One region of the Sulfitobacter sp. S223 genome, then DNA from elsewhere that is predicted to be linked to it. Evidence: riboswitches for the same ligand, from Rfam matches in the RefSeq annotation. Region 1 holds a riboswitch; the other holds the start of a gene.
The links. A riboswitch is a leader RNA that binds a small molecule or an ion and turns the genes downstream of it on or off. The one in region 1 is predicted to bind glycine.

Region 2: another riboswitch for glycine. It lies ahead of K3757_RS13540 (D-amino acid dehydrogenase); the one in region 1 lies ahead of gcvT (glycine cleavage system aminomethyltransferase GcvT).

Annotation. Positions count from the first base shown of each region.
Region 1 covers NZ_CP083560.1:2,414,097-2,418,631, reverse strand. Annotated here, with positions in the region: gene gcvP (aminomethyl-transferring glycine dehydrogenase) at 1-540, opposite strand, end outside; gene gcvH (glycine cleavage system protein GcvH) at 556-915, opposite strand; gene gcvT (glycine cleavage system aminomethyltransferase GcvT) at 933-2,054, opposite strand; glycine riboswitch at 2,221-2,306, opposite strand; gene K3757_RS11545 (Crp/Fnr family transcriptional regulator) at 2,666-3,235, opposite strand; gene K3757_RS11540 (hypothetical protein) at 3,314-3,862, shown strand; partial or broken gene K3757_RS11535 (IS3 family transposase) at 4,096-4,249, shown strand; partial or broken gene K3757_RS11530 (IS3 family transposase) at 4,434-4,535, opposite strand, start outside.
Region 2 covers NZ_CP083560.1:2,829,364-2,833,898, forward strand. Annotated here, with positions in the region: gene K3757_RS13515 (LysR family transcriptional regulator) at 1-490, opposite strand, end outside; gene K3757_RS13520 (DUF1127 domain-containing protein) at 611-829, shown strand; gene K3757_RS13525 (Bax inhibitor-1/YccA family protein) at 938-1,714, shown strand; gene K3757_RS13530 (DUF1272 domain-containing protein) at 1,780-2,088, shown strand; gene rpmG (50S ribosomal protein L33) at 2,212-2,379, opposite strand; glycine riboswitch at 2,561-2,648, shown strand; gene K3757_RS13540 (D-amino acid dehydrogenase) at 2,683-3,930, shown strand; RNA gene rnpB (RNase P RNA component class A) at 3,994-4,408, opposite strand; gene K3757_RS13550 (N-acetylmuramoyl-L-alanine amidase) at 4,444-4,535, opposite strand, start outside.

The DNA of each region.
Region 1 (4,535 bases):
CGGATGGCAATTTTCGTCGATGAAGAACCCATTAACCTTCGTTTTGGCAACCCGCTGCGCCATGGTCATCGCCTCGGCACATGCCGTCGCCTCATCAAGCAAAGAGGCGTTTGCAATCTCTAATCCGGTCAGGTCAGAAACCATGGTTTGGAAATTCAATAGCGCCTCAAGCCGACCCTGCGAAATCTCAGGCTGGTAGGGGGTATAGGCCGTGTACCAAGCGGGGTTTTCGAAGATATTCCGCTGGATTGCAGGCGGCGTGACCGTGCCATGATAGCCTTGCCCAATCAACGAGGTCAGGACCTTGTTCTTAGACGCTGTGACCTTCATGTGATGCAGTAACTCACGCTCTGACATCGGTTTGCCAAAATCTAGCGGCTTGGCCTGCCGGATTTTGGTGGGAAGTGTGTCAGAGATGAGCGCATTCAGATCGTCAGCCCCCACAACTTTCAGCATCTCCGACATTTCGGCGGGCGACGGTCCGATGTGGCGCCGGTTGGCGAAGTCATAGGGCAGATAGTCGGTGGGGGTGAAGGTCATGGCAGGCTCCGAAAATTAAGCGATCAGGGAGTTATAGGCGGCTTCGTCCATCAAGCTGTCCAACTGTGACGGATCAGAAGGTTTGATTTTGAAGAACCAGCCAGCACCAACCGCGTCTTCATTTGCCAGTCCGGGATTGTCGGCAAGGGCGGTGTTCACCTCGACGATTTCGCCGTCAATCGGGGCTGTGATGTCGGAGGCTGCTTTGACGCTTTCGATTACGACGACCTCTTCGTCTTTGGTGACAACGGTGCCGACTTCGGGCAGTTCAACGAACACGATATCGCCCAATTGGGTTGTTGCGTGTTCAGTAATGCCCACCACGACAATGTCGCCTTCGGGGCGTAGCCATTCGTGCTCTTCAGTGAATTTCATATCTGTTCTCCGTCAGTTTATCGTTTGAAATTAGCGGGTGTGAAAGGAAGCGACGTTAGGGTCAGCGGCAAGCGTTTGCCGCGAAGTTCACCATAGACTTTGGCGCCCTCGATAGCATGCTCTGCGGGCAGATAGCCCATAGCAATGGGCGCTTCGACTGTGGGTCCAAAGCCGCCTGATGTGATCTTTCCAATTGCTGTTTCGTCATCAGCTTGTGCAAAAAGCGGCACACCTTCACGCATTGGCGCGCGCCCCTCGGGCAATAGGCCCACCCGTTTTGTAGCAGCACCATGCTTCAGTTCAGCCAAGATAACATCCGCGCCGGGGAACCCTCCCATACGGTCGCCACCATTGCGCCGCACCTTTTGGATCGCCCAATTAAGTGAGGCTTGGATCGGCGTCGTTTCAGCGTCGATATCATGTCCGTAAAGACAAAGCCCGCCTTCCAGACGCAAGCTATCGCGTGCGCCAAGACCAATCGGTGCGACATCTGGGTGGGCCAGTAGCTCTTGTGCCAGCGCAATTGCCTGCGCGGCGGGCACTGATATTTCATAGCCGTCTTCGCCCGTATATCCTGACCGCGACACCCAGCATTCGGCACCCGCAAGCGACAGGGTAGCCACATCCATGAACCGCATGCTTGAGGCTTTTGGATTCAGCGCAGACAGGACCGCTTCGGCAGCGGGTCCTTGCAGCGCGAGCAGTGCGCGATCGGTGATTTCGGTGACTGAGACACCGTTTAGGTTGGCTTTCATATGGGCAATGTCATCGGCCTTGCAGCCTGCGTTCACGACCATAAAAATATGGTCACCACGATTTGCCAGCATCAAATCATCTAAAATTCCGCCGGCGTCATTGGTGAAGAAACCGTAGCGCTGACGATCTTGATCAAGCCCAAGGATATCAATTGGTATCAAACTCTCCAACGCGGTTGCCACTGCCTGGTAATCTGCGCCAGTGATGATCACTTGCCCCATGTGACTGACGTCAAAAAGCCCTGCTTTGCTGCGGGTTTGCAGGTGTTCCTGCATGACGCCCATCGGGTATTGAACAGGCATGGCGTAGCCCGCAAAAGGCACCATTTTGGCGCCGAGTGCGAGGTGCAGGTCATGCAACGGCGTATGAAAAAGGTCAGACATCAAATGGCCTCTATCTATGACGGGCCGTTCAGACAATGAAACATCCTGCGGCACCACTTTGACGCAAAAGCTTAAGCTTTCACGCGTGATGCCCCCTCTGTCCATGTGCCTGAGATTGCTATCCCTTCGGCGGACACAAATTAACGTGCCTCTCTCCAGAGTCTTGGTATCGGCGTCGGTCCGGTTGCCTGAGAGTTTCCGGGGCGGTTGCTCCTTCGGCACCAGTTGATCTGGTTCTCCCGACGTCGATCTGCGTGCATGTAGTCGGTTTTAGACCGTGCTGGCAAGAAGTTTGTCACCGCGCCCGCTCAAACATGATCCTTAATGCTGCCTAAGATTGTTTTCTTCCTAGCTTTGAGGGTCGCCATTAGAATACCAGCTTGGCAGTAGGGATATGCCCGAGGTTCCCAGCATTCGTATCGATGCTGCTGGATCGATTCTGGTCTTTTCCGCTTACAGCGAAGATTGGGCATGGCGGACCGCGTTGCAGCATCGCGCACCATCACCGGAGGTCCACCTTGAGCGGAAAGCAGTCATTGGTGCAGCGGCAGCGAAAGCTCACTTCGTCCGCATAGCGGACCTCTCTGCAAAGCGCAGCGAGGGTCCGCTTCCTAGCTGTTAATCGCACGCAACCGGCTCATGGTGACCGGAGTGATCCCTAAGAAGGATGCAATCAAAGCATGGGTGAAGATGTCTTCGTAGCCCGGGAATGCTTGGCGAAACCAAATGAGCCGCTCAGCCCCTCCCAAAGCGGCGAGGCACCACTCTCGATCCACCTTCCGGCTTAGCTCTTGCTGCAGAACACCATTCGCCCAATTTCGGACGGGCTCAGATGAGATCATCATATTTGAAAGCAGATTGCCGTCGATCCTTGCAAGTGAGGCATCGGTCGGGGCCGCGATCGACACGAGCGACATACCGTCCCGCGTTCGCGCGATGTTTGGTGTAACAACACAGGGGCCCACGTAAAACCCGACGCAAACTTCTTTGCCGTCCTTGTCACAAATACTGCTGGCCAAGCACCCTTCCAAAAGAATGAATTCATCTGTTTCGGGTTGTTCTTGCCGAGCAAGGTGTGCCCCTTTTTTCAAGCGCTTTGGTTTCCAATGCGAAGCAAATTCGTCCGCGCAAGCAATATCTGACAGGTCAGGTGATTGCGTCAGAAACGTCCGTAAATCCATCTTTGTGTGCCTTATCAAATGATAATGCGGGTGGCTGCGCATGAGGGCATGTGTTGCACAGTTCAAGGAGATTACAAAATGACAAATAGATTTCAGTCAAAGCATATCGGAATGCTCGCAGCTGTCTCTGGATTGATAGGCGCGTCAGTTTATCTGCTGATGATCAACGTCACACTCGCCCACATCGAAGCAGTCTCAGGGCACATCCCTTTCGACATGCGCCCTTTTGGCTATGGCCCCACAGAGGCCGCGACGCTTCTTAAAGCGTTAAGTGTGGAAGGGCGTAATTATTATCTCAGTCATCAGCTACCTCTGGATATACTTTATCCGGCGATGCTCGCACTGACTTTGATCGCCACGCTCTGCTTGTTTGCAGAACGAATGCCAAACGGAAAACTTGTCCGCTTTGGCATAGTCTTTTCGGTTGGCAGTGCTCTATTCGATTATATTGAGAACCTTGGTATTTTAGCCATGATTTGGTGTTGGCCAGACGTTTTAGCTCCACTGGTATATGCCACCAGTACAGCTACAATTGCTAAATCCGCTCTCACGACAATAGCTGTTTTATTGGTACTTCTCGTAGGAGTTATCTGGATGCGCATGCCGAAAGCCGACCTTCGTCTTTAGTCGCGCAACGGCAGCTTTCGCCCGCATAACGGACCTCTATGCAAAGCGTAACAAAAGGTCCGCAATCCGCCCCTTGTGTCGATTTATAGGAAGCTGAAACTTCCGGCCCAAAGCCGACCTCCAGTACCCGAACACGATGCTGCAGCAGTCCGCATTGCCGACTTTCCCTGTGGCCTGAGCTCCTAAAACCCCCACAAATTTATTTAGAGTTGGCCTGACAAAAGGACGGACAAATGAAGGCACGACTTACGGACGAACAGATAATAGCGATGATCGAAGAACAGGAAGCTGGTGAGAAGACCGCTGACGTATGTTGGCGGCATGGAGCCGTCCGACGCGAAGCGGCTGAGGGCTTTGGAAGACGAGAACGGCAAGCTGAAGAAGCTGTGGACCTGTCGCGCTATCGTGCCGCCCCAAGTGGCTGTGTAAGCCACCTTCCGATCGAAAGCGACCGGGCTTTTCCAACCCGGTGCCGAGTGCGTCGGCGTGGGTGATAGTGTCCGTCGTCAGAGTTTTTGGAACCAATGGCGGCCTAATCTAAGAGAGAGTTTGGCTCATCTGGTTTGTTTGATTATGCGGCGCGTTGTCTGTGATGCAAGCGTCGCGTTTCGAGCGTCTTTCGTTTGATCCTTTCCACTGCCCGGCAGGGTTATGCGCAGCATGATCCCGAGAG
Region 2 (4,535 bases), 420 kb from region 1:
TGGGACGCTCTGCCAACGTGATGCCGCCGTTACCCAAGGATGTCTCGGTGGTAAGAATGACATCACATTCTCCCTTTGCGAACATTTCTTTGAGCGTGTGGGTGTGGCAAGATTCCAGAACGATCCTGATCGCGGGATAGACGCTGTTAAATTGTTTAAGCACCTGTGGAATTGCCGGATAAACGATGTCATGCGGCACACCCAATCTCAGCGTGCCTGCAAATTCCTGCGCCGTAAGTCGCAGCACCGCCTCGTCGTTCATAGCAACCATCCGGCGCGCATACCCCAATAGCTGGTCCCCGCTGGCGGTGAACGCGATGGTGCGGCCGCTGCGGTCCAGCAACTCTACGTCCAACAACTCCTCTAGCCGCTTGAGCTGCATTGATACCGCCGATTGCGTCAGATGCAAAAAGCCAGCCGCGCGCGTGACACCGCCCGCATCCGCGACAGCGACGAGAGACCGCAAGGTTGCCAGATCAAGATTGCGCATACATCACCAATTCAAATGAGCTACATCAAAAACATTCGTTTTAATGATGCATCGCCCTGCTCCATATATCAAGCACCGAAATGAAACACACCAAACACATCACAGATACTGGAGCATCCCATGCGTATTTCCATTCCTTCTGCCTTCTTTCGTCCTTCATCCGTCACGCGCCCGCGCACGCGGCTTTCCCTGCTTAATCTTCTGGCGCTCTGGCGGAGCCGAAGAGCATTGGGTGCGCTTTGCGAAAACCAATTGCAGGACATAGGGCTAAGTCGTTCTCAGGCCCGCGCGGAGGCCGCAAAACCTATCTGGGACGCCCCATCCTCCTGGAGATGCTAACCAAGTTGCAAAACCTGAGCAAAAAACCTTGAAAAGCGGCGGCCAGCACACGATATTACGGGTAACCCCGCGGTAATCTTGTGCGGGACAGCTTTTAGGGAGTTTTACATGGCAGACGTGAATACAATCCGGACGCGTGCCGGAAGCCGCACAGCCGCGATTGATGAGGGCCTGCGCGCACACATGAGCAAAGTCTACGGCACAATGTCCGTAGGCATGTTGATCACATTCGCCGCCGCTTGGGCGATTTCGGGCTTGGCGGTTACATCCGATCCAGCCGGCGCCACGATGGCACTGCGCGAAGGTCAGTATCTGACAGGTCTTGGTCAGGCGCTTTATGCATCCCCGTTGAAATGGGTTGTCATGTTCGCCCCGCTTGCGTTCATCTTTGGCTTTAGCGCAGGGATCAACCGGATGTCAGCAGCGACCGCGCAGCTGGTATTCTACGCATTTGCACTGGTGATGGGTGTGTCGATCAGCTCGATCTTCCTTGTCTACACCGGCTTCTCGATCATTCAGGTTTTCCTTGTAACAGCTATCGCTTTTGCGGGTCTGTCACTCTGGGGCTACACCACGAAAAAAGACATCTCCGCTTGGGGTAGTTTCCTGATCATGGGTGTAATCGGCCTGATCGTTGCGTCGATCGTCAGCATCTTCTTCCCGAACCCTGCATTGACCTTTGCTATCTCTGCAATCGGTGTGCTGATCTTTGCGGGCCTCACAGCCTATGACACGCAGCGCATCAAGACCGAATATGTTGCACACGCACAGCACGGTGACAGCGAATGGCTGGGTAAGGCCGCGATCATGGGCGCGCTGAACCTCTACCTGAACTTCATCAACATGTTCATGTTCCTGCTTCAACTCATGGGCAACCGTGAATAAGCAGGTCCACAACGACACTATTCAGGCCGCTCCTTCGGGGGCGGCCTTTTTGTTTGGAGAGTATGATGCTTGAGCTGAGACCCAATTGCGAAATGTGTGACCGCGACCTGCCACCAGACAGCGCTGAGGCCCGGATTTGCAGCTATGAATGCACCTTCTGTGTGGGCTGCGTTGAACAGGTTCTGCACAACGTCTGTCCGAATTGCGGAGGCGGCTTTGTCCCTCGCCCCATCCGGCCCCGAAAGGCCCACCGCGATGGCACCGGCCTGCGCCACAATCCGGCGAGTACCAAACGGCGTAAACTGAAGTGGACCACTGCCGACATCACTGCATTCGTGGCAAAGCGGCGCGACATCCCGCCACAAGATCGCTGAAAGCTTCTGCGGCCTGCTGAGCACCCCCTGAGGCCAGTTAAGCCGCTCCGCATTCCTTCAGCCCTAAAACGCAAAAAGCCGCGCAAAACTGCGCGGCTTTATAAGCGTCAAAGTCAGGCGATCTTACTTGATCTTGCCTTCTTTGTATTCAACGTGCTTGCGCGCAACGGGGTCATATTTCTTGATGACCATTTTTTCGGTCATGGTGCGTGCGTTCTTTTTTGTAACGTAGAAGTGGCCTGTGCCCGCGGACGAGTTCAGACGGATCTTGATCGTGGTTGGCTTAGCCATTTTATCTTCTCCTGTGCAGCGGCACGCCCAATGCGGCGCGCGCGCGTAATCTCTGAGCCTCGGCTTCTACCTTCGCCACGGGCCGAGTCAACCCCGTATTGCACATGTTCCGTGCATGGGCAGCAAAATTTACCACTCTTCGCATCATGAATGTTGCCGCAACCGTTCTAATAGTGCTACGTCACCCCTGACGGGAGAGCTGCGGGAAACCGTAGCGCCGAAGAAGCAACCGCCCCGGAAACTCTCAGGCCAATGACAGAGGGGGCACTTTGCCCGCCCGTGCGGCGGCACAAAAGGTGCGCTATGACAACACAGTCCTCCCCGAAAATCGCCGTGATTGGCGCCGGAATTACCGGTGTGACCACGGCCTACATGCTTGCCCGCAAGGGCGCTCAGGTCACCCTCTTCGAGGCAAACCCCTACCCAGCGATGGAGACCAGCTATGCCAACGGCGGCCAGCTGTCGGCCTCTAACGCCGAGGTATGGAATTCTGTCCCGACAGTTCTCAAAGGTATGAAGTGGATGTTTAAGTCCGGTGCACCTTTGCTGCTGAACCCGAAGCCGTCGTGGCACAAGTATTCATGGCTGGCCGAATTCGTCGGGGCGATTCCCAAATACCGCGAGAACACCATCCAGACTGTTAAATGGGCGCTAGAAGCGCGCGCGCATCTACGCACCATCTCCGAAGACGAAGGCATCGACTTTGACCGCGAGGAACGCGGCATCCTGCATTTCTATGGCAGCAAGGGCGAATTCGACACCGCAGCCAAGGTCACCACCCTATTGGCCGAAGGCGGGTTGGAGCGGCACGCCGTAACTCCCGCAGAAATCGAACAGATTGAGCCTGCGCTTAAGGGCGATATTTACGGCGGCTTTTTTACCGAGAGCGATTTCACCGGCGACATTCACAAATTCACCAGTGCACTGGCCAAAGGATGTGCCAAACGCGGCGTGACGCTGCGCATGTCCACCTTCGTGACCAAGGTCGACGCCGCACAGGGCAAGATCGCCATCTCCAGCCAGCCCGCTCAGGGAAAGCACGAGAAAAAAGGCGGTGTCCTGACCGAGATCTACGACAAGGTCGTGATCTGTTCAGGGGTGAAGTCGCGGAGCTTTGCCGCGCATCTGGGCGATCGGCTGAATATCTATCCGGTCAAAGGTTATTCTTTGACGATCAATCTGGAAGATGAGGCCGCGCAAACCGCTGCCCCCACCGTCAGCTTGCTTGATGACAACGCCAAGATCGTCACCAGCCGCTTGGGTAAGTCGCGGTTCCGCGTTGCGGGTACGGCTGAATTCAACGGGTATAACAAAGACATCGTCTGGAACCGCGTGGCACCGATGCTGGATTGGTGCCACACGCATTTCCCCGAAATGAGTACCGAAAGCTTCCAATCCTGGGCGGGCCTGCGGCCTATGATGCCGAATGTGCTGCCCCGTGTTGGACAGGGGCGCAACCCTGCGGTCTTCTACAACACAGGCCATGGGCATTTGGGATGGACCCTGTCTGCCGCCACCGCCGAGATCGTCTCGGAACTGGCCATCGCCTAAACTGCCCAAACCACCCCTGCGGGTGCAGCACGACACGCTGTATCCGCAGGTTAAGTTATGAAAATGCGCGAAAGGCCTATAAGCCGGATTCTGTCCCGAGGGTTGCCCCTCATGGATGACCATTCCTCTGACCATGCCGTTACCGACACAGCTACAGCCGCCAACCCGGACCTGCTGGAGCGAAAGAAGCTCCGCCGCCATGCCCGAAGACACAGAAGCACGCGGTCCCTATTTGGCGTTGCTCCCGGTGGGGCTTGCCATGCCGCCGCTGTTGCCAGCCGCGCGGTGGGCTCTTACCCCACCGTTTCACCCTTACCTGCCAACGCGCCAAGGCGAACCTTGACTGACAGGCGGTTTATTTTCTGTGGCGCTTTCCGTCGGGTTACCCCGCCCGGGCGTTACCCGGCACCGTTTCTTTCCGGAGTCCGGACTTTCCTCCCCGTTGGTTGCCCAACGAAGCGGCCATCCAGCCTTCCGCGCAAACATGCGCCTATCCTGCGCAGGATAGCTTGGTCAAGTGCGCAGTGCGTTTTGCGCCAGTGGGGCATAGTCTGCGGCGCACAATGGCCCTGTGGCAAAGGGCCGGAACCGCAGCCTGACAGCCT